DNA from 3 places in the Nocardioides zeicaulis genome. Region 2 is predicted to be linked to each of the others. Evidence: predicted binding sites of a transcription regulator. Region 2 holds the regulator's gene; each other region holds the start of a gene.
The links. Region 2 encodes LexA, which represses DNA repair genes until DNA is damaged. Its sites were predicted from a motif close to TCGAACANNTGTTCGA; they were not measured.
Positions count from the first base shown of each region.

Region 1: a site for LexA is predicted at 2,401-2,416, ahead of ACFFJG_RS03550 (HNH endonuclease signature motif containing protein). Genes of this name have one in related genera too.
Region 3: a site for LexA is predicted at 2,614-2,629, ahead of ACFFJG_RS02260 (DUF6504 family protein). Genes of this name have one in related genera too.

Region 1 is NZ_JBHLXH010000001.1:705,225-715,553, forward strand. It holds gene ACFFJG_RS03530 (VOC family protein) at 1-37, opposite strand, end outside; gene ACFFJG_RS03535 (ArsR/SmtB family transcription factor) at 34-315, opposite strand; cobalamin riboswitch at 416-482, shown strand; gene ACFFJG_RS03540 ((2Fe-2S) ferredoxin domain-containing protein) at 588-986, shown strand; gene ACFFJG_RS03545 (hypothetical protein) at 1,110-2,300, shown strand; gene ACFFJG_RS03550 (HNH endonuclease signature motif containing protein) at 2,469-3,770, shown strand; gene ACFFJG_RS03555 (sensor histidine kinase) at 3,832-5,004, shown strand; gene ACFFJG_RS03560 (response regulator transcription factor) at 5,001-5,645, shown strand; gene ACFFJG_RS03565 (DUF2306 domain-containing protein) at 5,647-6,318, opposite strand; gene ACFFJG_RS03570 (hypothetical protein) at 6,417-10,329, opposite strand, start outside.
Region 2 is NZ_JBHLXH010000001.1:1,311,083-1,321,411, reverse strand. It holds gene secD (protein translocase subunit SecD) at 1-2,264, shown strand, start outside; gene ACFFJG_RS06510 (hypothetical protein) at 2,412-2,540, shown strand; gene ACFFJG_RS06505 (ATP-dependent DNA helicase) at 2,706-4,712, shown strand; gene ACFFJG_RS06500 (DivIVA domain-containing protein) at 4,719-5,123, opposite strand; gene ACFFJG_RS06495 (sulfotransferase family protein) at 5,137-5,871, opposite strand; gene ACFFJG_RS06490 (NAD(P)/FAD-dependent oxidoreductase) at 5,935-7,152, opposite strand; gene lexA (transcriptional repressor LexA) at 7,265-7,987, opposite strand; gene ACFFJG_RS06480 (SDR family oxidoreductase) at 8,145-8,585, shown strand; gene ACFFJG_RS06475 (SDR family oxidoreductase) at 8,603-8,932, shown strand; gene ACFFJG_RS06470 (LysM peptidoglycan-binding domain-containing protein) at 9,111-9,461, shown strand; gene ACFFJG_RS06465 (hypothetical protein) at 9,776-10,294, shown strand.
Region 3 is NZ_JBHLXH010000001.1:452,880-463,208, forward strand. It holds gene dinB (DNA polymerase IV) at 1-950, opposite strand, end outside; gene ACFFJG_RS02250 (methyltransferase domain-containing protein) at 984-1,718, opposite strand; gene ACFFJG_RS02255 (SAV_6107 family HEPN domain-containing protein) at 1,754-2,173, opposite strand; gene ACFFJG_RS02260 (DUF6504 family protein) at 2,185-2,532, opposite strand; gene ACFFJG_RS02265 (hypothetical protein) at 2,700-3,167, opposite strand; gene ACFFJG_RS02270 (YbaK/EbsC family protein) at 3,225-3,728, shown strand; gene ACFFJG_RS02275 (DUF4126 domain-containing protein) at 3,732-4,322, shown strand; gene ACFFJG_RS02280 (phytoene desaturase family protein) at 4,353-5,654, shown strand; gene ACFFJG_RS02285 (SIMPL domain-containing protein) at 5,655-6,254, opposite strand; gene metF (methylenetetrahydrofolate reductase [NAD(P)H]) at 6,288-7,178, opposite strand; gene ACFFJG_RS02295 (polyprenyl synthetase family protein) at 7,242-8,306, shown strand; gene ACFFJG_RS02300 (barstar family protein) at 8,322-8,756, opposite strand; gene ACFFJG_RS02305 (guanyl-specific ribonuclease) at 8,753-9,262, opposite strand; gene ACFFJG_RS02310 (Rv2175c family DNA-binding protein) at 9,262-9,633, opposite strand; gene ACFFJG_RS02315 (transglycosylase SLT domain-containing protein) at 9,783-10,329, shown strand, end outside.

The sequences.
Region 1 (10,329 bases), 610 kb from region 2:
GGTCGTCGACGAAGATGCTGATGGTCTGGAGCCTCACGTGTCTGCCTTCCGGTCGGGCCACCGCTGCGCGATCTGCGCGAGCGGCTCGGTGTCGATGGTGTGGAGCTTGTAGCGGCCCCGGCGCTCGGTCCTGACCAGGCCGGCCGCCTCGAGGACGTCGAGGTGCTGGGAGACCGCCTGGCGGGTCGGGGTGAGCCCGTGCTTCACGGCGAGCCGCGAGCAGAGCTCGAAGAGCGTCTGCTCGTCACGCTCCACCAGCTCGTCGAGCAGCGCCCGGCGCGTCCCGTCGGCCAGCGCCTTGTAGATGTCGGGCACGCCGTGACATTAGGCAAGCGCTCACTTGCCTGTCAAGGTCCGCGAGGCCGGGCCGGGGCGGCGGCGTACTAGCATCGCGACGAATCGTCAGCCCGACGAGGGGAAGCCGGTGGGACTCCGGCGCTGTCGCGCAACCGTGAGCCGATCCGTCGGCGAGTCGGGATACCGCGTCGGGCGTGGACGTCCATGCCGCTGTCGCGATCGCGGGGCGTGGGCCACGACCGCCGTCGTCGCCTGCTCCCGGCCCGGGACACCCCGATCGAAGGCCACCGATGACGACGACGCAGGGCCCGCCCTCCGCCTCCCCCTCCGCCTGCCCCACTGGCTCCTCCCACGGCGTCCCGACCGTGACCGTGTGCCGCGGCTGCTGCTGCGGCACGACGAAGAAGCGTCCGGGCGTGGACCACCCGGCCCGGCTAGAGCGGCTGCGGGCCCTGGTCGGCGAGGGGGCCACGGTGCGGGTCACCGACTGCCTCGGGCCGTGCGAGCGCTCCGACGTCGTGGTGGTGAGTCCGTCGCCCGGCGCACGTCGCGCGGGCGCCAGGCCCGTGTGGCTCGGGCTGCTCAACGGTCGGCACGAGGCCGGCGCGATCGCAGACTGGGTGCACGCCGGCGGACCCGGGGTCGCCCCGCTCCCGGAGAGCCTTCGCCGCTCCCCCTTCGCGCCGTAGCCGCCTGCCGGACGTCGGCTGGCCGGGGGTCCTAGTACCTACGGACATCTGGCGACCTGCACCTCGTCGCGCCTGTACTGGTCGAGCACCGCACCCGGTGCCCGACTCGAGGAGTACCCCACGATGCAGCTCCGTCACAGCGCGATCGCGCTGGCGACCCTCGCCCTGCTCGTCCCCGCCCAGGCCGCCCACGCACGGGGCGGCGACGACGGAGGCAGCGACGACAACGGCGGCGGCGCCGGCACGACGACCTCCGCCGGCCACTACGCCGTCACCATCGGCACCCGCACCTACGAGGTCGCCGCCGGCCGCGACCTGAAGCTCAAGGACCTCGCGGTCACCGGCCCGATCCGGGTGAGCGGCGTCCACACGTCGTTCGTCATCGACCCCGCGACCCTGGGCGTCGTCGACTACACCCTTACCGGGGCACCGTCGCCCGAGCGGATGGTGACCTCGCCGACCGTGGTCTTCGCCTCCAAGACCCCCGTCCTCACCCCCGCCCAGCTCCGCAGCCCGGTGCTGCGCCAGCTGGAGGTAAAGGACGCCTCGCTCACCGCGATCCTCGGTACCGCCGCCGGCAAGCTCAAGATCCAGGCGAAGGACGCCCCGCAGGGCGGCATCTTCCAGATGGAGCCGGAGTTCGGCACCAACGTCGAGCTCGTGCACACCCTCGGCCCGGGCCTGTTCTACTTCGTCAACGCCTTCACGGGGAAGATCAACTTCGGCAACGGCACCGACGCCGTCACCTCCGGCCCCGACGCCCACCAGATGCTGTTGGGCAAGGACAGCCCGCAGGTCGCCACGAAGCTGTTCCAGGACGGGCGGACCACCCGCTGGTCGGTCACCTCGGGCGGACGCCTCGGCGGCGTCCTGGGCGAGGACGCCATCGAGCTCTCCCAGGGCGCCACGAGCTGCACGAGCCAGTGCCAGGCACAGAACCAGGTCCGTGGGTCGCTGCCCGTCCCGCCCGACCCCACCAACCCCACCCCCCTGCCCGTACGGTCCGCCCGCGGCGACGCGGACCGGGTCGAGCGCACCGGGTCCTGCGCCGGCGGCGCCCGCTGGTCGATCAAGGCCAAGGAGGACGACGGCCGCATCGAGGTCGAGGCGGAGGTCGACAGCCGCGCCGGTCAGCAGTGGTCGTGGCAGCTGCAGCACGACGGGTCGCGCGTCGCGAGCGGCACGGCCCGCACCGCCGGTCGCAGCGGTTCGTTCTCCGTCGAGCGCAAGGTCGCGGACGGAGCGGGCACCGACGCGTTCGTCTTCCGGGCCACCCGCCCGGGCCAGCGGTGCGTCGCGCGCCTCGTGCGCTGACCGCGTCGGTCCACCACCCCTGAACGCCTCGCACGCGCCCGGCGGCCACCTCGGTGGCTGCCGGGCGCGTCTGCGTTTGTGCGACGTTCTCCACAAGCGTTCGAACACACTGGCGATTATGGTGCCGCGGGAGGAGAATGGAGGTCACGACCACGCGAGGAGCTCAGGATGACCCACCCGATCCTCGCCAGCGCGTGCCTCGTCGACCAGGCGCTCAAGGCCGTCGCCGACACCAGCCCCACCTTCATGTCTGCCACCGACAAGGCCGAGGCGCTGCGCGAGCTGGTGCGGCTCGAGTCGCGCCTGACCGAGCTGCGGCTGCGGATCATGGCCGACGCCGACGACGTCGCCGCCGGCACCGGCGCGCGTGACGTCGCCGACTGGCTCGCCCGCGAGGCGCGGCTGCGCCCTGAGGACGCTCGCGCCGACCTCCGGCTCGCCCTCGCCCTCGACCGGGCCCGCCCGGAGGTCGGCGCAGCGCTGTGGGCCGGCGAGATGACGCCACCGCAGGCCCACGTGGTCGTGCGAGCGCTCGACGACCTCCCCGCGAGCGTGCCCGCCGAGGTCGTCGGCGTCGCCGAGCGCGCACTGGTCGACCACGCGGCGCGCTTCGCCCCGAAGCAGCTGGCCCGCATCGGTCGCCACGTACTGACCGTCGTTGCACCGCAGATCGCCGACGAGGCCGAGGCGAGGCGCCTGCAGGCCGAGGAGTCGGAGGCACGCCGGCGGACGCGGGTCTCCCTGCGGCGCCTGGGCGACGGCACCACACGCCTGTCAGGAATCCTCCCCGACGCCGTCGCGACGCGCCTGGCCCACTGCCTCGAGGCCTTCGCCAACCCGCGACGCGAGGACTCGCCCGCCGACAGCGACGAGGGCCGCAGCACGGATCCGAGCATGCACGACCCGGTCGCCCGGCTCCCCTACCCGCGGCGCCTCGGCGAGGCGTTCGGCCAGCTCGTCGAGGCGCTCGACCCGCGCCGGCTGCCGCTGCACGGGGGCGACGCCACGACCGTCGTCGTGACGATCCCGCTCGCCTCGCTGCAGTCCGGGCTCGGCGCGGGCGACCTGCTCGGCGCCGGCACCGTGCCCAGCGACGCGCACCACGACCCGTGCGCCGGCGCACACCTGAGCGCGGGCGAGGTCCGGCGGCTGGCGTGCAACGCCGGGATCGTCCCGGCCGTGCTCGGCGGTGCTTCCGAGGTGCTCGACCTGGGTCGTGCCCGCCGGCTCTTCAGCGCCGCACAGCGTCGTGCGCTGCTGCTGCGCGACCGCACCTGCCGCGCCGAGGGCTGCGACGTCCCTGGCACCTGGGCCGAGGCCCACCACTGGCTGCCGTGGTCGTCCGACGGCCCCACCGACCTCGCCAACGGCGTGCTCCTCTGCTCCCACCACCACCACCGCGCCCACGACCCCGGATACGCCTGCGACCGGATGCCCGACGGCGACGTGCGCTTCGCGCGGCGGACGTGAGGCTGACCCCTCGGTCATCCGGCCGATCCGTCTCGGACCCCGACGGCACTACGGTTCAGGCGTGCTCACCGTCCTGCGCCAGCTGTGGCGCCTGCCCGCGCCTCCGGACGGGGCGGTCACGGTGCGGCCGGCGCGGGTCGACCTCGGTCTGGTCGTCGTGTTCGGGGTCTGCGGCGTGCTCGAGGCGGCGTTGACCCAGCCCGCCCCGGCGTGGCGCTGGCTGTCGCTGGCCGCGCTGCTGACCTGGCTGCCGACCCTGCCCCTGCGTCGGTCGCGGCCGCTGGTGCCGGTGGTGGTGTTCACCGCGACGGCGGTCGCGCTCGCCGTCGTCGGCCAGGTGTCCGGCACGGTTGCGAGTGACCTCAGCGCGGCGGCGGTGGCGCTGGTGATCCCGTACTCGCTCGCCCGGTGGGCTCCCGGTCGCGAGGCCGCGGTCGGGCTGGCGCTGTTCGGTCTCGTGGCCGCCACGTCCCTGGCGGTGCAGGACCTCGCCGCGGGCGACCGCGTCGGCGGCTCGGCCGTGGTGGTCGCCGCCGTCGCGCTCGGGGTGGCGCTGAGGTCGCGCGCGATGCTGCGGGTGCGCGAGCTCGACGACGTACGTCGCGGGGAGCGCGAGCGACTGGCACGCGACCTGCACGACACGGTGGCCCACCACCTGACCGCGATCGCGATCAGCGCCCAGGCCGGTCTCGCGGTGGCCGACGTCGACCCCGCGGCGGCCCGGGACGCCCTGCGGCGCATCGACGAGGAGGCCACCCGGACCCTCGCCGAGACCCGCACGGTGGTGCGGGCGCTGCGCGACGACGGGGCCGCGCCCGACCGGCCGCTCGACGACCTCGCCGGGCTCGCCGCGCCGGCGACCGCAGGGGGCCCGACGGTCCGGGTGCACCTCGACGACGTGGCGGACCTGTCCCCCACCGTCGCCGCCGCGCTGCACCGGATCGCACAGGAGGCGGTGGCCAACGCCCGCCGCCATGCGCGCCACGCGACGAGGGTCGACGTGAGGGTCACCCGGCGCGACGACGAGGTCGAGCTGGTGGTGACCGACGACGGGGCCGCCCACCCGCCGGGTGCCGAGGGGTTCGGCCTGGTCGGGATGACCGAGCGCGCCACCCTGCTGGGCGGCACGCTGAGCGCCGGGCCGGACCCGCGCGGCGGCTGGTGCGTGCACGCCGTCCTGCCCGACGGGGACGACCGGTCCGCTCGCGGCGGTCGGACGGGAGCGGTGCGGTGACGGTGCGGGTGCTGGTGGCCGACGACCAGGAGATCGTGCGCACCGGGCTCGCGACGATCCTCGGCGCCCAGGACGGGATCGAGGTCGTCGCCGAGGCGGTCGACGGCCGCGACGCCGTCGAGCAGGCCCGTCGGCTGCGTCCCGACGTGTGCCTGCTCGACGTCCGGATGCCGCGGATGGACGGCATCGAGGCCACCCGGCTGCTGGCGGGTCCCGGGGTCGCGGACCCGATGGCGGTCGTCGTGGTGACGACGTTCGACCTCGACGAGTACGTCTACGGTGCGCTGCAGGCGGGCGCCCGCGGCTTCCTGCTCAAGGACTGCGGACCGCAGGTCCTCGCGCACGCCGTGCGGGCCGCGGCCGACGGCGGGTCGCTGGTCGCGCCGGCCGTGACCACCCGGCTGCTGCGGGCGTACGCCGCGCGCGACGCCCCCGCCCCGCCCTCCACCCCGCTGACCGACCGCGAGGAGGACGTGCTGCTCGCGGTCGCCCGCGGGCTGACCAACCACGAGGTGGCGGCCGAGCTGCACGTCTCGCTGAGCACGGTGAAGACGCACCTCGGCTCGCTGATGCTCAAGCTCGCCGTGCGCAACCGGGTGGAGCTCGCGCTCTGGGCCTACCAGACCCGGCGCCTGGACTGACTCACCGCGACGGCTGCCCGGACCGCCGCTCGGAGCGCCTGACCAGCCACTCGGCGACCGCCAGGTTGACCACCCACGCCGCCCCCATCACGACGGCCTTGAACGTGCCGGCCGGCTGGCCGGCGACGAGCACGTAGGGACCGAGGAACAGCGCCTGGGTGCCGGCACCCTGCGCGACCGCGTAGGAGCGCGCCATCCAGCGCTGGTGGGTGCGCACGTCGCGTCGGCGGATCGCCCGCAGGCCGAGCACGAGGCCGCCGACCATCACGGTGCCGAACAGCAGCCGCAGCCACATCAGCGTCGTGTCGTCGTGGGCCGGGAGGTCGGAGAACACCGCCATCCACATGCCGGCCAGGCCGCCGGCGATGCCCGCCGGCACGAGGACCCGGCCGCTCCGCCGGTGCCACGTGGGCCGCCGGCGTCGGAACGACGGCCACAGCTGGAGCGCTCCGAGGAGGAGGAAGGTCGTCGCGCCGAAGATGTGCACGAGGATCGGCACCGGCAGGTCGAAGAAGCGGGCGTTCTCCGTTGTGCGCCCACCGGACAGGTCGACGAGGCGGGCCGCACCCGACGCCGACGGCACGAAGGCGAGCGCCAGCAGGCTGGCGGGGATCCAGCCGTCGCGGCGGGGTCGGACGGGGGCGCCGGTGCGCGGCGGGGCAGTCGTCGTCATGACGACGAGCCTCGCGCCGGGGCGGGGCCGGGCGCCTCGGCCCGCGGGCCGGTCCTCCTCGTCCGATCGGCCGAGGAGGACCGGCTGCCGCGGCCGGGTCAGGCCCGCCTGCGCGCCGCGGTCACCAGTCCGGCACCCGTGAGCACCAGCAGTGCGGCCAGCGCGCCGAGCCACCAGGCGGGGCCGCCGGTGTCGGGCAGTCCGGCGGTCGGGCCGCCCGCGTCCTCGCCCTTCACGTCGTCGCCGTTCCCGCCACCGCCGGCGTTCCCACCGGCGTCCTGGCCGTCGTCGTCGCCGACGGCCTGCTCGTCGAGGACCTCGACGACCGCCTGGTCGCTGACGTCGGCGCTGCCGTCCGGGCCGTCGAGCACCGCGGTGTTGACGACCTGCTGTCCGGGCCGGGCCGACTCGCGCACCTGGGTGGTCACCACGAAGGCAGCCGTGTCGCCGACCGCGATCGGGGCGGCGTGGGTGCAGGTGGCGACGTCGCGCTGCGTGGTGCACTCCCAGCCGGTCCCGCTGGCCTCGACCAGCTCGAGCTGGGCGGGCAGGTCGTCGACCACCCGGACCGGGTCGGTGCTGGGGCTGGGCCCGTCGTTGGTGACCTCGATGTCGTAAACCACGCGGCCGGACGCGGACTGCGACCGGACCTCCTTGTCCAGCGACAGCGCGGACACCGGGACGACCGGGGCGACGTCGTCGTCCTGGTTGTTCGTCAGGTCCGTCTCCTCGGCCGGGGAGTCCACCGACGCCACGTTGCGCACCGACGGGTACGCGTCCGGGCCGACCGCGGCCTCGACGACCAGGTCGACCGACGCACCGGCGGCCAGGGCGCCCTCGCGGGTGCAGACGACGGCGGCACCGCCGACGCACGTCCAGCCCTCGCCCGAGCCCGACACGAACGACAGCCCGGTCGGCAGCACGTCCGTCACGGTGAGCGGGCCGGGGTCGGCCGTCGGTCCGGCGTTGGTCACCCGGAGGGAGTAGCGGACGGTCTGGCCGACCACCACGTCACCCTGGTGGGACTTGTCGAGCGTGAGGTCCGACAGCGCCGGGACCTCCACCCCGTCGCGGCCGGTGTTGTCCTGCGGCGCCGTCTCGGTGCCGTCGGACGACACCGTGGCGACGTTGGTGACCATGGGGTACGCAGCGGGGCGGACGGTGGCCCGCACGGTCAGCGGGGCCGCGGCGCCGCCGGGCGCGAGCGGGGCGTCGAGCGTGCACGTCACCGCTGCCGCCGCGCAGGTCCAGCCGCGACCGGCGGCCGACACCGGCACCAGGCCCTCGGGCAGCAGGTCACGGACGGCGACGCCGGTCGCCGTGGACGGTCCGGCGTTGCGCACCGTGAGCGTGAACGCGAGCTCCTCGCCCACGCGCACCGGTCCGGTGTGGGTCTTGACCAGCGACAGGTCCACCTCGGGCTCGAGGGTGACCGTGTCGGTCGTGGTGTCGTCGGCGGCGTCGGTGTCGTCCGCCCGCGGCTCCACGGCCGCCCGGTTGACGAGGTCGCCCGTGGCGTCGGGGGCCAGCTGCACGGTGAGCTCGACCGGGGGCAGCTGCTCCCCCGCGGCCAGCGGCCCGTCGTGCAGGCAGGTCACCCGGTCACCCACGGCGTCGCACGACCAGCCGACGCCGCTCGCGGAGACGTACGTCATGCCGTCCGGCAGGGTGTCGACCAGCGACACCTGCCCGGCGACGTCGGAGGGTCCGCCGTTGCCGACGACGAGCGTGAAGCGCATCGACGTGCCGGGCACGGCGCGGCCGGTGTGCGTCTTGGTCACCGAGAGGTCGGTGGCGGTCCGCAGCGAGAGCGCGGCGTCGTCGGTGTCGTCACCCGGCAGGTCGCCGTCGGTCGAGGTGCTCACCCGGGCCTCGTTGACGATGTCCGTCCCGGCGGGCAGGGCCGAGCCGATCGCCGCCCGGACCGTGATGACCGGTGCGCTGGCGCCGGCGGCGAGCGTCGGGCGCTCGCAGGTGAGCGACCCGTCGGTGACGGTGCAGGCCCAGCCGTCCCCCGACGCGGCCACGGCCGTCAGGCCGGCGGGCATGTCGTCGACCACGCGCACGTCGTCGGCGTCGCTGGGGCCGGCGTTGGACACGACGAGCTCGAAGGCCGTCGTGGTGCCGGCGACCGGGGTCGGGTCGGTCGCGGTCTTGGTGATCGCGACGTCGGCCTCGTCCTCGACCACGGTCGGGTCGGAGGCGGTGTCATTCAGGACGTTCGGGTCGGCGGGACCGTCGACGGTGGCGCGGTTGACCAGGGTGGCAGGACCGGCGTCGGCCGCGACGTCGGCGACGACCGTGATGACCGGGGCCGCGGCGCCGTCTGCCAGGGGGCCGGGGCGGCTGCACGAGACCGACACACCGGCCGCGGGTCCACAGGTCCACCCGGCGCCCGTCGCCGAGACCAGCGTCATGCCGTCCGGGAGGACGTCGGTCGCCACGATCGGACCCGCGCTGTCGGAGGGTCCCTCGTTGGTGACGCGCAGCGCGTAGGTGACCCGACCGCCGGCCAGGACGCGGCCGGCGTGGTCCTTGGCGATCGCCAGGTCGGCCCGGACGTCCGTCGAGGAGTCGTCGTCGTCCGTGTCGTTGGCCGGGTTGGGGTCGCGCGTCGTGGAGTGCACGGTCGCGGCGTTGACCACCGAGCCGGTGACCGACGACGCGACGGCGACGCGGACCTCGACGGTGGCGGTCGCCCCGGCGGCGAGGGTGCCGGCGAGGTCGCAGCTCACGCGGCCCGCGGCGACCGCGCAGGTCCAGGACCCGGCGACGGAGGTGCTGCCGACGTAGGTCAGGCCGGCCGGCAGGTCGTCGGTCACGCCGACGCCGCGGGCGTCGGAGTCGCCGGCGTTGTGCACCGCGAGCTCGTAGGTGGCGTCCTGGCCGGCCACGACCTCGCCGAGGCGGGTCTTGGCCAGGCCGAGGTCGGCCTCGGCGTCCGGTGCGGTCGACACCGCGTCGGTGTCGTTCGCCGGCTCGGGGTCGTCGGTCGTGGTGTCGGTGATCGCGACCGCGTTGTCGACCGCCGCGACCTGGCTGCTCGGGATCCCGGCGACGACGGTCAGGGTCGGGGCCGAGGCACCCACCGCGACGTCCGCGCCGTAGGTGCAGACCAGCTGGCTTCCGACCGGGGCGGCACAGCTCCACCCGGTGCCGGTGGCCCGGCGGAAGGAGACGCCGGCGGGAAGGGTGTCGGTGACGGTGAACGGCGCCCGGGCGATCGACGGGCCGCGGTTGTCGACGACGATCGTCCAGGTGGCGTCGCGTCCCGCCACGACCGGGCCGCTGACGGCCTTGTCGATGCCGAGGTCGGCGCTCGTGGTGACGGTGACGTCGTCGGTGGCGGTGTCGTTGGCCGGCCGGGGGTCGTGGGTGCGGCCCTCGACGCCGGCGACGTTGGTCAGGGTCGTCCCCTCGACCACGTCGGCCGGGAGGGTCGCGGTGACCGCGATGTCGGGCAGCGAGGCCGACGCCGCGAGCGGGGAGCCCGCCGGGCGCGTGCAGGTGATCGTGCGGGCGACGCGCCCGCACGACCAGCCGGTGCCCGTCGCGGTCACCGGCGCGCTCGCGAGCGCGGTCGGGAGGGTGTCGGTGACCGTCCACGGCCCCACGGCGGCGTCGGGTCCGTCGTTGGTGACCCGCACGGTCCAGGCGAGCGGTCGGCCCGCCACGGCCGTGCCGGCGTGGGTCTTGGTCACCCGGAGGTCGGCGGAGTCGACGTGCACCGACGCGGTGTCGTCGGGGCCGGCGTACGACGCGCCGGTGGCGTCGGACTGCTCGCCCTCCTCGTCCTCGGCGGTGGTGCCGGCGGTGTTGGTGTGCGCGACGCTCGCGCCCACACCGGGTGCGGTGACGACGGAGGCGCCGGGGGTGGCGCTGTAGGTGACGACGACGGTGGCGCCGACGGGCAGGTCGCCGAGTTCGGTCCAGTCCAGGGTCTGGGCCCCACCCGGGGCGGTCGTCACCAGGGGCGCGACGGCGACGGCCGGGGCACCCGCCACGCTGACG
Region 2 (10,329 bases):
TTCTCCTCGTGCTCGGCCTGCTGGCCGGGTGCGCGGCGCTCGCGATCAACGTCAAGCCCCAGCTCGGTCTCGACCTCAAGGGCGGCGCACAGTTCGTCTTCCAGGCCGAGGGCACCGACCAGACGCCCGCCAACGCGGAGAACGTCGACAAGACCCTGAGCGTGCTCAGCGGCCGCGTCAACGCCCTCGGTGTCTCCGAGCCCACCCTCGTCCGCCAGGGCCAGGACCGGATCCTCGTCGAGCTGCCCGGCGTCACCTCCGACAAGGAGGCGCAGGAGGCCGAGGACAAGATCGGCCAGACCGCCAAGCTGACCATCCACGAGGTCATCGCCGCCGCTGCGTCCCCCGACGCCAAGCCCACCAAGAAGGACGACCAGGTCCTGCCGTCCGACCAGGGCGACGTGATCGAGATCGGCCCCACCGTCATCCCGGGCGACGAGATCACCTCCGCGGCCGCCGAGCAGCCGCAGAACAGCGTCGAGTGGGTCGTGTCCATCGACTTCAACGGCAAGGGTGGCGACACCTGGGCCGACATCACCGGCAAGGCCGCCTGCAACCCCGACGGCGACCCCAAGCGCCGCATCGCGATCGTGCTCGACGGCGAGGTCATCTCCTCCCCGCAGGTGCAGACCTCGGTCGGCTGTGACGTCGGCATCCGCGGTGGCGGCACCCAGATCACCGGCGGCTACACCGCCGCCCAGGCCAAGGACCTCGCCGCGCTGATCGAGGGCGGCTCGCTGCCCCTCGAGCTCAAGCCCATCTCCGACCGCCTCGTCGGCCCCTCGCTGGGTGCCGCGGCGATCGACGCCTCCATCGAGGCCGGCATCATCGGCATCGCGCTGACCGGCCTGTTCATCATCTTCGTCTACCGCCTCGTCGGTCTTGCTGCCACCGTGGCGCTCGCGTCGTACGCCCTGCTCGCCTACGCGATGCTGGTCGGCCTCGGCTCGACACTGACCCTGCCCGGCCTCGCCGGCTTCGTGCTCGCGATCGGCATGGCGATCGACGCCAACGTGCTCGTGTTCGAGAGAGCCAGGGAGGAGTACGTCGCGTACCCCTCCGCCGGCCTCCGGCGTGCGCTGGCGGTCGGCTTCAACAAGGCGTGGAGCGCGATCATCGACTCCAACGTCACCACGCTCCTCGCGGCCGGCCTGCTGTTCTTCCTCGGCTCGGGCCCGATCAAGGGCTTCGGTGTCACCCTCACCATCGGTGTCGTCGCCTCGATGGTCTCCGCGCTGATCATTGCCCGCGTGCTGTGCGACCTCGCCGTCGCCAACAAGCCTGTCTCGCGCCACCCGGCCGTGAGCGGCTTGAGCCACCTCGGCCGGGTCCGCACCTGGCTCGACCGCAAGAACCCGCAGCTGGTCCAGCGACGCAAGATCTGGCTGGGCATCTCCGGTGTCGCACTCCTGCTGGCCGTCACCGGCATCGCCACCCAGGGCCTGCAGCTCGGCGTCGAGTTCACCGGTGGTCGCCAGCTCGACTACTCGCTGAGCAAGAAGATCGACGTCGACCAGGCTCGCGAGGCCGTGGCCCAGGCCGGCTTCCCCGAGGCTGTCGTGCAGACCGCCGACACCGCGGACTTCACCGTCCGCACCGGCACGATCTCCAACGACGAGGAGCAGACGATCGAGGACGAGCTGTCCAAGGTCGGCGGCACGGTCACCAAGGTCGACGACCAGACGATCGGCGCCTCGCTCGGCAAGGAGCTGCGCAACAACGCGCTCATCGCCTTCGGCGTGGCCTTCCTCGCCCAGCTGCTCTACCTCGCGGTCCGGTTCAAGTGGACCTTCGGTGTCGCGGCCGTCCTCGCGATGGCGCACGACGTGATCCTGGTGGTCGGTCTGTTCGCCTGGTTGCAGAAGCCGATCGACGGCATCTTCCTCGCCGCCGCCATGACCATCGTCGGTCTGTCGGTCAACGACACCGTCGTGGTCTTCGACCGCATCCGCGAGCGCTGGTGGGGCTCCAAGCCGGAGGACGACTTCAACTCCCTGGCCAACAAGGCGTGCGTCGAGACCATCCCCCGCACCGTCAACACCGGCCTCGGTGCGATGTTCATCCTGGCGGCGCTCGCCGTCCTCGGCGGCGACTCGCTCCAGGACTTCGCGATCGCCCTGCTCGTCGGCCTCGTCGTCGGCACGTTCTCCTCCGTGTTCGTCGCCACCCCGCTGCTGACCTTCTTCCAGCCGCGGTTCCCGATGAGCCGGGTGAAGAAGGAGAAGGTCGTCCGCGCCCCCGAGGACTCCGGCGCCGTCGTCTGACCCCGCCTGCCGGCCGCTCGTCCGTACGTGACCGGGAACCCCGGGTTCCCCCGCCTAGCCGGGGGAACCCGGGGTTCTCGCACCTTGCAAGCCGCGATAACCGCGGGGAACGCACGAGGAGTTGCCGCCACGGCGTACCTTCGTCCCATGCTGTGGCTCCTCCTCATCGTCGTGCTGGGCGTCGTCGCCTGGAAGTACCGCGTCAAGCTGCTCGCCCGGATCCTCGGCCAGCCCGAGCGCCGCATCGAGCGCCAGATCGGCCGCAAGAAGTACTGACCGACGCCGACTGGACGCACGCTTTTGACGCTTGACGCACGCCATGGCGTGCGTCGAGCGGACACAGGTCCGCTCGAGTAGCCCCGTGGACGCGGCGACCCGCACCCGCCACGGCGCGTTGTGGATGGCGTACGTCGCGGTGTCGGGGCGGCCCCGTAGGGTTCTCTGGTGCCCGAGACCGCCACCGCCGCCAGCCCCGTCACCGAGGTCCTGGCGAAGGCCGTCACCGCGCTCGGCGGGCAGCAGCGCGACGGCCAGGTGCAGATGGCCACCGAGGTCGCCGAGGCGATGGAGGAGGGCCGCCACCTCCTCGTGCAGGCCGGCACCGGCACCGGCAAGTCCCTCGGGTACCTCGTGCCTGCGCTCCTCCACGACAAGCGGGTCGTGGTCGCCACGGCGACCCTCGCGCTGCAGCACCAGCTCGTCGAGCGGGACCTGCCGCGGCTGGTCGAGGCGGTCAAGGACGTCCCCGGCATCGACACCTCCTACGCCGTGCTCAAGGGCCGTTCCAACTACGCCTGCCTCCACCGCGTCCGCGCCGGCGTTCCCGACGACCAGGGCACCCTCGTCGACGTGCCGATGGGCTCGATGGCCGAGAAGGTCCTCGAGCTGCGGCAGTGGGCTGAGGACGAGTCCGAGGCCGGCGGCAGCGGCGAGCGTGACAACGCCCCGCGCCACACCGACCGCGAGTGGCGCCAGGTCTCGGTCAACCACCGCGAGTGCCTCGGCGCGACCAAGTGCCCGTTCGGCCAGGAGTGCTTCGCCGAGCTCGCCAAGGAGAAGGCCCAGCGCAGCCACCTGATCGTCACCAACCACTCCCTCCTCGCGATCGACGCGATCGAGGACGTGCCGATGATCCCCGACTACGACACGGTCGTGATCGACGAGGCCCACGAGCTGGTCGCCCGCGTCACCCAGGCGGCCACCGACGAGCTCGGCGCCGGTGACGTCGAGCGGGCCGCGCGCCGCGCCAGCCGCTGGGCCGACGACGCCGGGGGCGACCCGGCCGGAGACCTCGAGGACGCCGCCGGCCAGCTCGCGGAGGCGTTCGCGGCCCTGCCGGCCGGTCGCATCGACATGGTCCCGCCACAGCTCTCCGACGCGCTCGTCGCGGTCCGTGACGCCGCCCGCGCGACCCTGTCGGCGTTCCCGCGCGAGTCGGGCAAGGAGGGCAAGGACGGCGACGCCGACGCCGGGCGCACCCAGGCCAAGGGCATGGTGCAGGAGGTCTTCGTCAACGCCGAGCGGATGGCGGCCGGCTCGGACCGCGACGTGCTGTGGCTCGGCGAGGCCCGCGACCGGTTCCCGGCCCGGCTCCACGTCGCGCCGCTCCAAGTGTGGGGGCAGATGCGCGACAAGCTGCTCACCGACAAGACCGTCGTCTTCGCGAGCGCGACGCTGATGCTCGGCGGCGAGTTCGGCGCGGTCGCCACCTCGCTGGGCCTCAAGCCCACCGAGCGGCTCGGGCACCAAGTCGCCACCACCGACGCCGAGGGCGCGCTGCCGTGGAAGGGCATCGACGTCGGTTCGCCGTTCGACTACGGCCAGCAGTCCATCCTCTACGTCGCCCGCCACCTGCCCCAGCCCGGCCGCGACGGGCTCGGGCCGGCCCAGCTCGACGAGATCTGCGACCTCGTCGACGCGCTCGACGGCCGCACCCTCGGCCTGTTCTCCTCGCGTCGCGCGGCGGAGGCGGCGGCGGAGGCCGTACGCCAGCGGCTGCCGCACCTCACCACCCTCGCGCAGGGCGACGCCCAGCTGCCCGAGCTCGCCAAGCAGTTCGTCGAGGACCCCCACACCTGCCTGTTCGGCACGCTGTCGCTGTGGCAGGGCCTCGACGTGCCCGGCGACACCTGCCAGCTGGTCATCATCGACCGTATCCCGTTCCCGCGGCCCGACGACCCGCTCATGTCGGCGCGCGCGAAGGCCGCCGACGACCGTGGCGGCAACGGTTTCATGGAGGTCTCCGCGACCCACGCCGGGCTGCTGATGGCGCAGGGCGCCGGCCGGCTGATCCGCACCACCACCGACCGCGGCGTCGTCGCCGTCCTCGACCCGCGCCTCGAGACCGCCCGCTACGGCCGGTTCCTCAAGGCGTCGCTGCCGCCGATGTGGTCGACCACCGACCCGGCGCTGGTGCGCCAGGCGCTGAAGCGGCTCGGCGCCGGCTGAGCCGGGTCAGAGCACGGCGACCAGGAGCAGCACCACGGCCACCACGGCCAGACCCCACGCCATCGCCACCCGCGTGGAGCGGTCGTCGGCGCGCGCGATGGCGTCGGGGCGGGGTGCGGCGGGGACGTACGCCGCGCCGGTGTCGGGCGCGGCGACCTCGGGCGGTACGCCGCTCGCCTGCGCGCGCAGCGCGACGACCGCCTGGTCGAGCCAGTCGTCGACGTCGCCCATCGCGTAGCCCTCGCGCAGCCGCACCGGCGTGAACCGGACGTCGCGCACCTGCTCGGCCGTCATGGCCGGGCCTTCCTGGGCGAGCGCGGCGAGGACCCGGTCGACGAGGTCGTCCACCTCGCCGACGTCGTAGCCCTCGGTGAGCTTGGTGGTGGCGAAGCGGGGCTGGGCGAGCGTCATGGCGGGCTCCGGTCTACGGGCGGTCGGGGTCGTAGCCGAAGAGCTGGTAGTCACGGCGGTACATCGTGGTCACCAGCGCGCGGAGCTCGTCGGAGACCCGGCGGTCCTGCCCGCCGGGCGCGGTCTGGTTCCGCGGGGCGGTCGGCACGGTCGGCGCGCCGATGCGCTCGCACACCTCGGCGAAGTCGCGGTCGAAGGTCTCCAGGCGCCCGACGAAGTCGACCCGGTTGAGATCGATCATCCGGCTCTGCAGGGTGAGGTGCTGGTCGGTGCCGGGAACCGCCGACAGGTCCTGCGCGGCGGTCCAGCGGGCGAACTCCTCGACCGTCTGCATCCGGGCGTGCGTCGCGTCGTCGAAGGAGTAGTAGTTGGCTCCGACGACCTTGTCGCGCCACGCCGAGACGAACCGGTCGAGCGGGTCGCGCACGAAGGCGAAGGTGAAGTAGTCGGTGAAGCTGGCCAGGGGGTACCTGACCCGCATCGCGTGGTCCACGTCCAGGCTCACGCCATGGCTCTCGCAGTGGTGGCGGATGGTCCGGGTCGCCACCTTCGCCACGCGGTACCAGACGAACCGGTGGCTGTGGCTCACCGTGAGGTTGTACGCCAGCGGGCTGAGCCACGCCGACGCCTCCCCGGCGAGCCCCAGCCGGTCGAGCTCGGCCTCGCCCGGCGGAGTGAGCCGGCGCCGGTTGCCCGGACGGGTGCGGAACACCTCGGGGGACGGGGTCGCGCCGGCGTGCTCGAACATCGCCGCGAGGCTACACCGGGCGCCGGGGTGCGAGGAGCTCCGGCGACGAGCCTCGAGACCCCGTCAGCCGAACGGGATCCGGCCGCGCAGCACCTCGGGGTCGTCGAGCGGCGCGTCACGCGTCTCCCTGATGACCTCGCGAGCCTGGTCGGTGCTGTCCCAGACGTTCCACAGCAGCACACCGCGCACGGAGCCCTGCTTCAGGTAGTAGACGACGCCGGTGCCGAGCTGGCCGTCCTTCCAGTCCTCCACCATGTCGAGGTCGGACTTCGTCTCGCCGACCGCCTCGTAGCCGGCGTCGAAGATGTCGGACCAGAAGATCGGGGTGTACTCGTAGGCCTCGCCGGCGCCGGCCATCACCTTGCCGGCGTGCTCGCCGGACTTCTCGGCCTGGTCGACGTGCTCGACGCGGCGTCGGCCGAGGAGGGCGTCGGGGTACGACGCCACGTCGCCCGCGGCGTACACGTCCTCCGCGCTGGTGCGCAGGTGCTCGTCGACGACGACGCCGTTGTCGACCTCGAGCCCGGCAGCCTCGGCGAGCCCGGTGCGCGGCTGCACGCCGACGCCGACCACGGCTGCGTCGCCGACCACCTCGGTGCCGTCGTCGAGCCGGATCCGCACGCCGTCGCCGGTGTCCTCGCCGGCGCTCACCGAGCCGTGCACCACCGTCACGCCGCGGTCGGTGAACGCCTTGGTGAGGCTGGCCGCGAGCGCACGGGGGAACATCTGCTCCTGCACGTCCTCGAGGTCGAGCACGAGGGTGACGGAGACGTCGTTCTGCACGAGGGCCGAGGCGATCTCCGAACCGATGTAGCCGCCGCCGACCACGACGACGTGGCTGTCGGGGCCGGCGAGGGTGCGCAGCCGCTGGTAGTCGGCGGCGGTGCGGTAGTAGAGGACGCGCGGGCCGGGCTGGAGGTCGAGCGTGCGCGGCTCGGCACCGGTGGCCAGCAGCAGCTTGCCGTAGGTGACGGTCGTGCCGTCGGCGAGGCGTACGGCGTGGGCACCGGGGTCGATCGCGCTGACCGTCGTGTCGGTGAGGAGGTCGACCGCGTCGTCGTCCTCGAGGTCGCCGGAGAGCCACGAGTCGTCGAGGCTCTTCTCGGCGTCGAGCCAGAGGGCCTTCGACAGGTCGGGTCGGTAGACCGGCCTGTCGGGCTCGGAGCCGAGGACCGCGACCGTGCCGGAGGGGTCCTGGCTGCGGATCCCCTTCACGGCGCTCGTGGCGGCGACGCCGGCGCCGACGACGACGTAGTCGTAGGACTCCTGGACCTGGCTCATGCGGGCTCCTCGCGATGGGTGGTCCCGCCATCGTGTCCGCTCGGTGCACCACAATCAACGGCCCTCCGCCCCGCAGGGTGGAGGGCCGTCGGAAGGCCGGGCGAGGAGTGCCTCAGAGGCTGCGCAGGACCGCCGTGACGACACCAAGAATGGTCGCGTTGTCGCCGGGGATCGGGTCGTACGCGCTGTTGTGCGGGAGCAGCCAGACGTGGCCGTCCTTGCGCTGGAACGTCTTCACGGTCGCCTCGCCCTCGATCATCGCCGCAACGATCTGTCCGTTGGTGGCCGTCTGCTCCTGCCGGATCACGACGTAGTCGCCGTTGCAGATCGCGGCGTCGATCATCGAGTCGCCGGACACCTCCAGGAGGAAGAGCGTGCCGTCACCGACGAGCTGCTTGGGCAGCGGGAAGACGTCGGAGACCTGCTCCTCGGCGAGGATCGGGCCACCGGCGGCGATGCGGCCCACGAGTGGGATGTTGACCGCGGTGGGGGAGACGTCGCCGATCCCGGTCTCGTCGACGCTCGACTCGTCGGCGCTCGAGATCGAGCGGCGCGCCGCCATCACCTCGGGCAGGAACACCTCGAGCGCGCGGGGCCGGTTGGGGTCGCGCTTGAGGAAGCCCTTGCCCTCGAGCACGCGCAGCTGGTGGGCCACGCTGGAGGACGACGTGAGCCCGACCGCCTGGCCGATCTCGCGCATCGAGGGCGGGTAGCCCTTCGTCTCGATCGAGTCCTTGATCGTGGCCAGCACGCGCTGCTGGCGCGGGGTCAGGCCGGTGGCGTCCGGCGGGCCGTCGGGCATCTCGATGACGTTCTTGTCGTCCTGCTTGGCCATCTGGCTCAGTCCTCCCGGCACGGTGTCCTGCTGACGTGCTGCTGGTGTGCTGCTGGTGTCGTGCTCCGTCCACCCGGAGCAGTGGGGCCACCGTAGCGCCGCGGACGCCCGCGGATCAAACACCTGTTCGAACCCGCGTGTCGCTACGGTCGGCCGCATGGCGAGCGTGGGCACGACGAGCTGTGTGGTAACGGGTGGGGCGCGTGGGATCGGGCGGGCGATCGCCGAGCGGATGGTCGCCCGCGGTCACCGGGTCGTGGTCACCGACGTCTCCGAGGCGGTCACCGCGACCGCAGAAGAGATCGGAGCGGCCGGGCTGGTCCACGACGTGCGAGACCCCGACGCGCACCGGGCGGTGGCCGCCGAGGCTGCGCGCCACGCCCCGCTGGCGGCCTGGTTCAACAACGCCGGGGTCGGCGACGACGGGACGCTCGTCGCGCTGACCGACGAGCAGGTGCGCCGCCTGGTCGAGGTCAACCTCCTCGGCACCATGTGGGGCACCCGCGCGGCGCTCGACGCGTTCGGGCCCGCCGGAGGTGACGTCGTCAACGTCGCCTCGCTCGCCGGCCTCACCCCGGCCCCCGGCTACAGCGTGTAGCAGCGACGAAGGCGGGCGTGGTGTCGCTGAGCTCCTCGGTCAACGCCGAGGCGCCCCGCGGGGTCCGGGTGCACGCGCTGTGCCCTGACGGCGCCGACACCGCGATGCTCGCCGCGCAGGACCCCGACGGGATGGGAGCCCAGCTGGTGCACTCGGGCGGCCCGATCCTCACCGTCGACCAGGTCGCGACGGCCGCGGTCGCCCTCCTCGGTTCGCGGCGGGTGGTGCGGACCGTGCCGGGCTGGCGCGGGGGAGTGGCGCGGGCTGCCGCGCTCACACCCGGCGCGGCGCCGCACGTCGTGGGGCTGTTCGCGGCCCAGGGGCGGCGGTCGATGCGTCGGCGCTGAGCCGCCTTCGGGGCCGTCGAACATTTGTTCGCCCAGGTCCTTGATCTGTTCGAACACCTGCTCTATCGTCGTACACACGTTCGATCGAACGTCTGAGCGAGACCGACCCACTGTCGGTGGTCATCACTAGACATTCCTTCGACCGAGACACCCGGCTGATCTTCCCCAGGAGGCCACGATGAGCACCCTCAGCCTTTCCCCCGCTTTCACCGCCACGTCCGCCCGTCGCTCGGCGGTGCGGCTCACCCGGCGCGGCCGGCTCGTGGTCTTCCTGACCTCGCTGTTCCTGGTCCTCGGGGTGGCGGTCATGCTCGCCGGCGGCGCCGTCGGCACCGACTCGGCGGGCCAGCAGGTCCCGACCGAGGTCGTCACCGTCGCCCCGGGCGACACCCTCTGGGACATCGCCAGCGACATCTCCACCGACGGCGACGTCCGCTCCGCGATGGATCAGATCGAGCGGCTCAACGCCCTCGAGTCCGCCAGCCTCTCGGCTGGCCAGAAGCTCCGCGTCCCGGTCGTCACCGACTGACGCGCGAGGCCTCCATCAGCCGCTTCGACCCCGGCTGGTGGAACCAAGGGGAAGACCGAGGGGCGGGCCACCAGGCCCGCCCCTCGGCGCATGTCGGGAGCAGGTTGAGCGAGTCGATCTCCGATGTGTCGGCTACGCAGCTTGCCGGGCTGCCGTGGTGAGGGTGGCGGCATACGACACGGGCCGGCCTCCTCCGGGTGTCGTCTGCCGCCACCCTGGTCGCGGTTGTCCACAGATCGGCTCCTGGGACTGTTTCTCGGCAGCTCCGGATGGGTAGTTTCACCGGTGCTGACGTTGTCTCGGGAAGGCCCTTCATGCACGTACGCCGCGCGCTCGCGCTCTCCGTCCTCGCCCCGCTCCTGCTGGCCGGGTGCTCCGACGGCGACCCCGAGCCCAGCCCCACGCCGAAGATGCCCGACCCGACCAGCGCCTCGCCCTCGCCGACGGAGTCCGAGACGGCGGAGGCCGAGAGCGCGGAGGACTTTGTACGCCGGTGGGTCCAGGTGAGCAACGAAATGCAGCAGACCGGTGAAGTCGCCGAGTTCCGGAAGCTTTCGCGTCAGTGCCAGTCCTGTGGTCAGGCCGCCGATCAGGTCCAGTCGATCTACGAAGCGGGCGGGTCTATCGAGTTTGGCGGCGCGACCATCAGCCTGTTGAAGTCAGTTGCGGATGATCCGCCAACATTCAACTTGGATCTAGATACCCCTGAAACGGTGGTGCGGCTGAAGAACGGACAAGTCGATCAGCGACTGCCGAGCGGTGTTGGCCAGTATCAGCTGACGCTCAATGGCGAGCCAGGCGCATGGTTCGTAGCCGCGTACGCGAGACGATGATCCGTCTATTGCTTGCCCTCCTCCTGGCCTCCGGA
Region 3 (10,329 bases), 860 kb from region 2:
ACCTCGACCGTGACGTCGGTCGCCTCGGGCAGCGTGTGCGAGCGGGTGATGGTCGTGAAGTCGGAGAAGCGCACCTTGAGGGTGACCGTGCGCCCGACCACCCCGGCCGCACGCATCCGCCCGCCCACCCGCGCCGAGAGCCGGAGCAGCTCGCGCACGATCGCCTCGCGGTCGGCGGTGTCGCGCGCGAACGTCTCGTCGGCCCCCATCGAGCGCTCGGGCTCGTGGGGCCCCGCCTGGGGCACCAGCTCGGTGCGGTCGGTGCCCCACGCCAGCTGGTGGAGGTGGGCGCCGAGGTGCCGGCCGAACGCGCGCTGCAGCGTCGGCACCGGGGTGTGGGCGAGGTCGCCCACCGTGACGTAGGAGGCACGGTGGAGGAGGGTGCGGGTCTTCTCCCCCACGCCGTAGAGCTCGCCGACGTCGAGCGGGTGCAGGAACGTCGTGACCTCCGCGGGCCGCACCACCACGACGCCGTCGGGCTTGGCCCGCCGGCTGGCGACCTTGGCGACCGACACCGACCAGGCGACCCCGACCGAGCAGGTGATGCCCTGCTCGTCGTGGATGCGCGAGCGGAGCTGCTCGGCGATCTGCTCCGGCGGCCCCAGCCGGCGCACCGAGCCACGCACGTCGAGGAACGCCTCGTCGAGCGACATCGCCTCCACCAGCGGGGTGACCTCCCGGAAGGTCTCCATCACCGACGCCGAGACGGTCGTGAAGGTGTCGTAGTCGGGGGGCAGGACCACCACGTGGGGGCACAGCCGACGCACCCGGGCCATGGGCAGCGCCGAGCGGATGCCGTAGCGCCGCGCGACGTAGTTGGCCGCCAGCACGACCCCGCGCCCGCTGCCGCCGACGACGACCGGCTCGTCGACCAAGTCGGGTCGCTCGCGCAGGGCGACGGAGGCGTAGAAGGCGTCCATGTCGACGTGCAGGAGCGGCGTGTCGGTCACCGTCGTCCCCTGCACGGGGAGGCCCGGCCCGCGTCAGCGCGCGGCGAGCACGTGGAGCTGGGTGGCGAGGGGGAGGTACTCGGGCCGCGTCGCCACGGCTCGCTCGAGCTCGACCAGGGCGGCGGTGGCACCGGCCTCGAGGTCGAGCAGGCTCCCGGGCACGAGGTCGGCGAAGACCCGCACGGCGTGGACCGCCTCGGGGCGCAGCCCGGCCGTCCCGAGCAACGCGACCAGCTCGTCGTGGGTGAAGCGCCGACCGCCGCGGCCCGCGGGGGCGTCGCCGTCGAGGAGCTCGCGCGCGGCCGCGAAGTGTCCGGCCATCGCTCGCGCGACGACCGCGGCGTGCCGCTGGGCGACGAGGAGGCTGAGGTGACCGCCGGGACGCAGCACGCCGGCGATCGCGGCGAGCGAGGCGGAGGGGTCGTCCACCATCTCCAGGACCCCGTGGCACAGGACCAGGTCTGCCTCGGCGACCAGGGTGGACAGGTCGGACAGGTCGCCCTGCCGACCGCTGACCCGGTCGGCGACCCCCCGCTCGCGAGCGCGCCGGTCGAGCGAGGCGAGCGCGTCGGGGCTGGGGTCGATGACCTGGACGGTGTGGCCGAGCTCGGCCAGCGGGACCGCGAAGCCTCCGGTGCCGCCGCCGACGTCGACGATGAGCGCCTGCTGGTCGCGGAACGCCTCACCGCCGAGCACCCCGCGCACGCCGTCCCAGACCACCCCGGAACGGACGGACTGGCGACGGTCGCTGGCGGAGGACTGCTGCATGCCGGCAACCCTAGTGCGTGGCGCACGGCCGGACCTCAGGCCACGCTGGCGTGGGGCACCAGGCCCAGGGCCTGCTCGACGACCGCGAGGAAGCGGTCGGCGTCACGCACCAGGTCGTCGGCCTCTCGCTCGGTGACGGCGCGCGTCGACCCCGCCTCCGCGGCCGCGCGCTTGGCCGCCCCGGCCGCGAAGAAGCTCGCCCACTCGGACAGCTCGGGGGCGACCTCGGCCAGCAGCACCCAGGCGTTCTTCTGGCGGCGCCCCCGCGGCGCCGGCCGGGCACGGGCGGCGAGGAGCGCCGCCGCGGCGCACAGGGCGGCGACGTGGGCGCAGGCGTAGCGCGTCGGCACGTCACGGGCGGTGATCGCCTCGCTCAGCGAGGTGGCCGACCGACCGAGGTAGTGGTGGGCGCTGGCCGGGACCAGCGCACCGGAGGGAGCGGAGGTGTAGCCCATCGTCGTCCCCCTCAGTCCTGGCAGCCGACGAGCTGCCAGCGCCCGTCGGTCCGGTCGAAGGACAGGTCGAAGACCCCGAGCCCCTCGGGCTCCGCACCGTCGACCAGCCGCACCGAGCCGGCCATCCCGCGACCCGCCTCGACGCGCCAGAGCTCGCGCGCAGCCGAGGTCTCGGGCGAGGGTCCGGGCTGCGCCGGCGCCGCGTCGTGGCCCGGCACCGCTGCCTGCCACCGCGGGCCCGTGCCCACCCCGTGGGCCAGCACCGCACGCACCTTCCACAACCGCCCCCGCCACAGGAACTGCTCCGGGTCCTCCGCCTCACCCCGTCGTACCTCGACGGGGTCGTCGTACTCCTTCATCGCGCCTCCTCGACACATCCGTCGACCCCGGGGGCGACCCGGGCGGAGATGGGGGTCGAGGTCACCGCCACCCGGGCCGCATCGAACAACTGTTCGAACAACCCGAACGCTACTCCCCTCCACCGACAACGCGTCAAGGGGCGCCGCTCCGGTGTGGACCGGGCGCGTCAGGAGCTGCGGAGCCAGGCGGTGGTGTCGCGGTGCCAGAGCAGGACGGCGAGCACCAGGCCCTCGACGATGACCAGGGCGGCCAGGACGACGAAGATGGCGGGCAGGTGGGAGTCGAGGGCCACCGCACCGACGAGGACGCCGATCCCGGCGGTCGCCGTCAGCACCAGCCGCGCCCAGCCGTGGCCACCGCGGAAGAACGAGCCGAGCACCACCGCGAGCGCGGCGAAGGCGCAGAACGCGACGACCGACAGCGCCACGAAGCCGGGCACGATGGGGCTGTCGCGGAGCTGGTCGATGCCGCCCTGGGCGAGGATCTCCTGCGCCGACGGGTTGCCCTCCGCCCAGCCGAGGATCACGTCGTCGCGCATCAGCCAGGTGAGCAGCGTGATCACCCCGGCCGTGGCCACGATCAGGCGAAGCACCCGCACGCTGTTGACCACCGGACCCGGCACCTCGCGCGCCATCCACACTCCCCTGTTGCTCGTCGTCTGCTCGTCGTCGCTCGTCGCTAGGCTCGCATCATGTCGAGCGAGCACGCATCCATCACCTCATTTCGAGGCGAGCACACCCGGCGCGGCGGCACGGGTGAGGTGGTCATCCTGCCCGACAGCGCCCACACCGCGGCACTCGCCGCGGCGGCGCTGGGCTGCGAGGTCGGTGCCATCGCCAACAGCCTCCTCTTCGACGCAGGCGGCGAGCCGGTCCTCATCCTCACCTCCGGGGCGCACCGGGTCGACACGGCGGCGGTCGCCGAGCGGATCGGCGTGGAGCGGCTCCGGCGCGCCTCCCCGGAGTTCGTCCGCGAGCACACCGGGCAGGTCATCGGCGGGGTCTCGCCGATCGACCACCCTGCCCCCGTCCGCACCTGGATCGACCCCTGGCTGCGCCGGCACCCCGTGGTGTGGGCCGCCGCCGGCCACCCGGCCGCGGTGTTCTCCACGACCTACGACGAGCTGGTGGCGCTGACCGGGGCGACCGAGGTCGACGTCGAGCCGCCCGCCAGCTCCACGGGACAGCAGGCCTGAGCCGTGGACGCGCTGGCGCTCACCTTCTCGAGCGGGTGGGCGAGTGGGATCAACGCCTACCTGGTCGTGCTCGTGCTCGGGCTGGCGGACCGCTTCGGCGACCTGGCCGACGTCCCCGACGTGCTCGGTCGCTGGGACGTGCTGGCGGTGGCGGCCCTGCTCTACGCGATGGAGTTCGTCGCCGACAAGATCCCCTACGTCGACTCCACCTGGGACGCCGTCTCGACCGCGATCCGCCCGACCGCGGGCGCGGTCATCGGTGTGCTGCTGGCCGGTGACGCCACCTCGCTCGACCAGGCCGTGGGCGGCGTCGTCGGCGGCGGCACCGCCCTGCTGAGCCACCTCGCGAAGGCCGGTGGACGGCTCGCGCTCAACTCCTCGCCCGAACCGGTGACCAACGTCGTGGCGAGCATCACCGAGGACGCCGCCGTCCTCGCCGTCGTCTGGTTCTCCCTCGAGCACCCGCGCACCGCCGCCGGCGTGGCCGGCGTGCTGCTCGTCCTCGGGCTGGTCCTCCTCGTCGTGCTCGGTCGGGTGGTCCGGCGCGGCTGGCGCCGGTGGAAGCGGCGGGACCCCGCCCGGCCGGTCGCCTGAGCGGCCCCGCCGAGGACCTAGGGTTCCCCCGTGGCGCGCGTCGTGGTGGTGGGTGGGGGCTTCGGCGGCATGGCCGCCGCAGCGCGGCTGGCCAAGCTCGGCCACACCGTGTCCCTGCTCGAGCGCGGCGACCAGCTCGGCGGAGCGCTCACCACGGTGGAGCGCGACGGCTTCGGGTGGGACGCCGGGCCGACCAGCACGCTGCTCCCGGCCGTCGTGCGCGACCTGTTCCGCAAGTCCGGCCGCCCCCTCGAGCGCGAGGTCGACCTGCAGCCGCTGCCGCTCGTGCGCGAGCACCGCTTCGCCGACGGCTCCGTCCTGCGGCTCCCCGGTGGGTCGCGCGCCGCCCAGCTCGAGGCGGTCGACGCCCTCGGTCCCGGGCTGGGCCGGCAGTGGGTCGACCACGCCGCGAGCTACGGCGAGGTGTGGGAGGTGCTGCGCCGGGAGTGGTTCGAGCGACCCCACGACGCCGACGTCGCACCACGCGAGCTCACCGCCCTGCTCGACCGGCGCGAGTCGCTGCGCACCCGTCTGCGGCGCACGTTCGGCGACGAGCGGCTTCGGCTCGTGGCCGGCCACCGGCTCGTCATGGACGGCCACGAGCTGCGCGACGTCCCGGCCTGGGCGGGGTTCGACTCCTACCTCGAGCAGCGCTTCGGGGCGTGGACCGTGCCCGGCGGCCTGGCCGCGCTGGGCACCGCGATGGCCGGCCGCCTGGCCCTGCGGGGGGTGGACGTGCGCACCGGCACGGAGGCGCGCGACCTCGTCGTCCGGGGCGGTCGGGTCGCGGCCGTCACCACCGACGGCGGAGACCTCGACGCCGACGTCGTGGTGGTCGCTGTCGACCCGCGCCGCCTGCCGGTGCTGGCCCCGCACGTGCGGCGCACGACGCCGGCGTTCCCGCCGCTGGTGCACCACCTCGGCCTCTCCGGCGCGGTCCCCGACCTCGCGCACGAGGTGGTCCTGCACGGCGACCCGCTGCTGGTGCTGCGCACCGGCGGCCGCGCCCCCGACGGCGGGGCCGCCTGGACGCTGCTCGCCCGAGGGCGGATGTGGGAAGACCCGCTGACCGCGCTGGCCCGCCACGGCATCGACGTACGCCGCCAGGTCGTGGCACGCGTGGACCGCACCCCGCGCGACCTGGTCGCGCTCTGGGGCGGCTCACCGCACGGCGTCGCGTGGGCGGGCCCCCGGTCGGCACGCAGGCGGCTCGGGCCCCGCACACCCGTCGACGGGGTGCTCGCGGCCGGGGCGCACGCCACCACCGGGCCCGGCCTGCCGTTCGCCGGCCTCAGCGCCGCGCTGGTGGCCGAGCTCGTCGGCCGCGCCTGATCACAGCAGCTCCCAGACGACCGTGACCACCGAGGTCACCGTCGACTCCCCCGCCTCGATCCCGCCCGTCGAGGCGAGCGCGACCTTGGCGAGCGGCACCGGTCGGCCGTCGCCGTCGCCCTCGACGACCGACTGTACGGCGCCCAGGCCCGCGCCCGACATGCGGGCGAGCGCCGCGGCGCGCTCACGGGCGTCGTGGAAGGCCGCCTCGCGCGCCCGGCCGCCCGCCACCGCGCCGTCGGTCGCCTCGAGCCCGAGGCCGTCGACCGCGAGCGCATCGCCGACCTCGCGGGCGAGCGCGGCCAGCATTGCGCCGGCCGAGGCGAGGTCGGGGCAGGCGATCGCGTAGCCGTGGCGCGCCTCGTAGCCCTCGCGCCGGCCCTCGTGGTCGTGGAAGGGCCACACGGTGATGCCGGTCGAGGCGACGCGGCGCCCGTCGGCGTGCCGGCCGGCCACCTCGACGAGGGTGGTCGCGGCGGCCACCATCGCGTCGTACGCCTCGGAGACCCCGGCACCACGGCACACGGCCGCGACGCGGACGACCGCGGTGTCGGGCACGACGTGGCTCGTGCCGGTCCCGGTGACGGTGACGGTGCGCATGCGGTCAACCTAGTGCGGCGCCGGGAGCCGCCGTCAGACGGTGATGCGCAGGTTCGCGAAGATCTCGCGCGTCGCCTTGGACCGGTTGAGCGTGTAGAAGTGCAGACCGGGCGCGCCGGCGTCGAGCAGCGCCTCGCAGAGCTCGGTGGCGATGGCGATGCCCTCGGCGCGGAGCGCGGTCGGGTCGTCGGCCAGCGGGGCCAGCCGGTCGACGACCTCGCGCGGCAGCTGGCGACGGGAGAACTCGACCATCCGCTCCATCGAGCGGAGGTTGAGGATCGGCATGATGCCCGGGATGATCGGGAGGTCGGCGCCCGCCGCGGCGGCCCGCTCGACGAGGCCGACGTAGTCGGAGGCCCGCAGCACCATGTCGGTGACCGCGAACTCCGCGCCGGCGTCGTGCTTGGCGCGCAGGACGCGGGCGTCCTGCTCGAGGTCGACGGCGTCGACGTGGCCCTCCGGGAACGCCGCCACCCCGATGCGCATGTCGGCGCGACCGCGGATCAGGGCGACGAGCTCGTCGGCGTGGGTGAGGCCGCCGTCGGTGGGCGTCCAGGCCGAGCCCGGGCCGCCCGGCGGGTCGCCGCGCAGGGCCATGACGTGGTGGACGCCGGCCGCGTACAGGTCGTCGAGGATGGCGTGGAGCTCCTCGACGGTGTGGCCGACGCAGGTGAGGTGTGCGACGGGCAGCATGCCGGTCTCGCGCGCGATCCTCTCGGTGATCGCGACGGTGCGGTCACGGGTGGACCCGCCGGCGCCGTAGGTGACCGAGACGAACGTCGGGCCATAGGGCTCGAGCTCGGTGATCGCCTGCCACAGCTGCTCCTCGCCGGCCTCGTCCTTGGGCGGGAAGAACTCGAAGGAGAAGGAGCGCTCACCGCGTGCGAGCAGCTCGCGCATGCTCAGGCCCCGTCCGGTCGTCATGGCACCAGCCTACGGAGACCGGCGATGCGCCCGGGCCCTCGTCCACTGGTTAGGCTCGCCCGCGTGACCAGCTGGGACCCCGCCGACCTCCGCGACCAGGTCCAGGGGGTGCTCGACGCGTTCCTCGACGAGCGCGCCGCCGAGCTGGCGCCGCTCGGTCCCGACGCCGACCGCCTGGTCGCCGAGGCCCGCACGTCCGTGCGCGGCGGGAAGCGGTTCCGCGCCTCCTTCTGCCACTGGGGGCACCGCGCGATCCGCCCGGAGGTCGCCGACGAGGCGGCGCTCGCCCGCGCCTGCGCCTCGCTCGAGCTCCTCCACGCGAGCGCGCTGGTGCACGACGACCTCATGGACGCCTCCGACACCCGCCGGGGCCGGCCGGCCACGCACCGAGCGTTCGAGGCCGAGCACCGCGCGGCCGGCTGGCGCGGCGACCCCACCCAGTACGGTGCGGCCGCGGCGATCCTGCTGGGCGACCTGCTGCTGGGCTGGGCCGGCGACCTGCTGCGGCACAGCGGCTTCCCCGACGAGGACGTCGCGCCGGGGCTCACGCTCTTCGAGCAGTGCCGCACCGAGGTGATCGCGGGGCAGTTCCTCGACGTCTCGGTCCAGGCGCGCGGCCACGCCGACGTCGACACCGCCATGACCGTGCTGCGCTACAAGTCGGCGAAGTACTCCATCGAGCGTCCCCTCCACATCGGCGCCGGCCTCGCCGGCGCGAGCGCCGGCCAGCTCGCCCAGCTCAGCCGCTTCGGCCTCCCGCTCGGCGAGGCGTTCCAGCTGCGCGACGACCTGCTCGGCGTCTTCGGCGACCCGGTCGAGACCGGCAAGCCGGCCGGCGACGACCTGGTCGAGGGCAAGCGCACCGTGCTGGTGGCCCTGGCCCTCGACGCCGCGCCCCCGGCGGCCGCCGCGCGCCTCGAGGCGGCGCTGGGCACGCCGCTGTCCCTCGCCGAGGTCGACGAGCTGCGCCTGGTCATCGACGCCTCCGGAGCCCGGGCCCAGGTCGAGGAGGTGATCGAGCACCTGGCCGAGCGCGCCGTGCAGGCGCTCGGCACCGCCGACGTGGACGACACCGCCCGCGCCGTGCTGACCGACCTCGCGGCCGCCGTCACCCAGCGCACCGTCTGAGCCGCCCGCGGCACCTCAGTCGAGGCTGGTGATCCCGGGGACCACGGGTCCCTCGCCGCGCAGCAGCACCGTGAACGGGACGCCGCGGTCCGCAGCGACCCGCGACCCCAGCACGCTGAGGGCGACGCTGAAGGCGCGATGGTCGGCCCGGGCGAGGGTCGCCCAGCCGTCCCACAGCAGCACCACCCCGTCGGTGCCGGCGCCGATGTCGTGGAGGCAGTCGGCGAGGGCGTCGAAGTTGCGGCCGTACCACTCGGGGAAGCCGAGCGTGATACCCACGGCGTCGAGGAAGCCGGCCTTGGTGTCGGCGACGGTCCACCCGTCGACGTGGCCGAACCCCCAACCCGCGTGCTCCACCGCATGACGCACGTCGGCGACGTCGGCCGCGCCGTGCCAGCGGTGGAGGCCCGGCTCGTGGCGTCCGGCTAGCACCGCGGCGAGACCGCTCACGACCCGACCACGATCCGTGCGAACGACGCGTAGTGGTCGGCCGTCCAGTAGAGCTCGCCGCCGTCCCCGGCGATGATCCGGCGCCCCCCCCGGTCGGGCGAGCCGGGGGTCGGGACGGTGTACTCGCGGTAGTAGCCGTCGTCCTCGTCGGGCAGCAGCCCCTCACGGTTGCCGAAGACCCCGCCGTCGTGGTCGGGCTCGGGGAACGGTCCACCGCGCTCGATGAGGTCGACGGTCTCCGCCGCCTCGGGCGGCAGGTCGTCGAGCGCGACGAGCGGGAGCCCGCTGGCGGGGTCGGTCGACGAGCCGGCGGTCGGCGCCCCGCCCGCCCCGCCGGACCCGCCCGTCGGGCTCGCGGAGGAGCGGTCGACGGCCACGCTGCGGTCCGGGTCGCCGCCGCTGTCGCTGTCTCCCAGTCCCCCCGTGACCGCCCAGCCGAGCAGCAGGACGGCGGCGACGAGCAGCAGCAGCCACTGGTAGCGCCGGCGGCCCGAAGCGTCGGCCATCAGTACTCCAGCACCTGCGCGCGGCGCTTCACCTCGCTGCCGCGGTTCTCCCGCAGCGCGTCGATCGGGCGACCCGGCAGGTCGTCGTCGGTGAACAGCCACGCGATGCACTCGCGGTCGTCGAAGCGGTGGTCGTGCAGCATCATCAGCAGGCCGGACAGCCCCTTGACCACGAGGCCGTCCTGGATGAAGTCGGCCGGGATCTTCGGGCCGGCGCCGGGCACCGGCACCGCCTGCGCGAGCTCGTGGTCGCGCACCATCGAGCGCACCTTCGACGGGGTGACGCCGAGGAGCCCGGCGACCTGTGCCCAGTCGAGCCACTCCGGGACGAGGGCGGCGAGGTCACGATCGGCGAGGGGGGCGTCACTCATGGCGCTGAGTCTGTCACGGCCGACACGCCCGACCCACCCGGCGGTTCGGCCCTCACCGGGCCCGTCGGTAACGTCGAGTGCTCGTTCGCGCGCTTCCCCCTCGCGGCCTCGGACCGCGGGCGCAGCGGACCAGACGAGGAGCAGCCCCCGTGCCCCGAGCCACCCCCGCCCCCACCCCCGCCATCAGCACAGCCCCCAGCACAGCCCTCACCTCCGTCCGTCTCCGGCCCGCCGCGGTGCTCGTCGCCGCCGCGGCGCTCGCCGCCACGCTGGCGTCGCCGCTCGCCGCTCCGGCGCGAGCCGACCACGCCGACGGCGCCCGCACCGACCTGCCGGCGGGGCGCACCGCGGTGTCGTACGTCGTGCGCCCCGGCGACACCGCGACCGGCCTGGCCGTGCGGTTCCACGCGTGGACCGACGAGCTGGTCGCGCTCAACCACCTCGGTCGCGACGGCCGCCTCACCGTCGGCCAGCGCCTCGTGGTGCCCGTGGTCGACGCCCGGCGCGGCACGACCGGCAGCGAGGACGCGAGGGGCGCACCCGGCCGGCGGCACCCGGACCCCGGCCGCGAGCGGGTCCGGCGCGCGGTCGCCGACGCCGCGCGCCGCCACGGCGTGGACCCCCATCTGGCGCTCGCGGTGGCGTGGCAGGAGTCGGGTTGGCAGATGGACGTGGTCTCCGACGCGCACGCCGTCG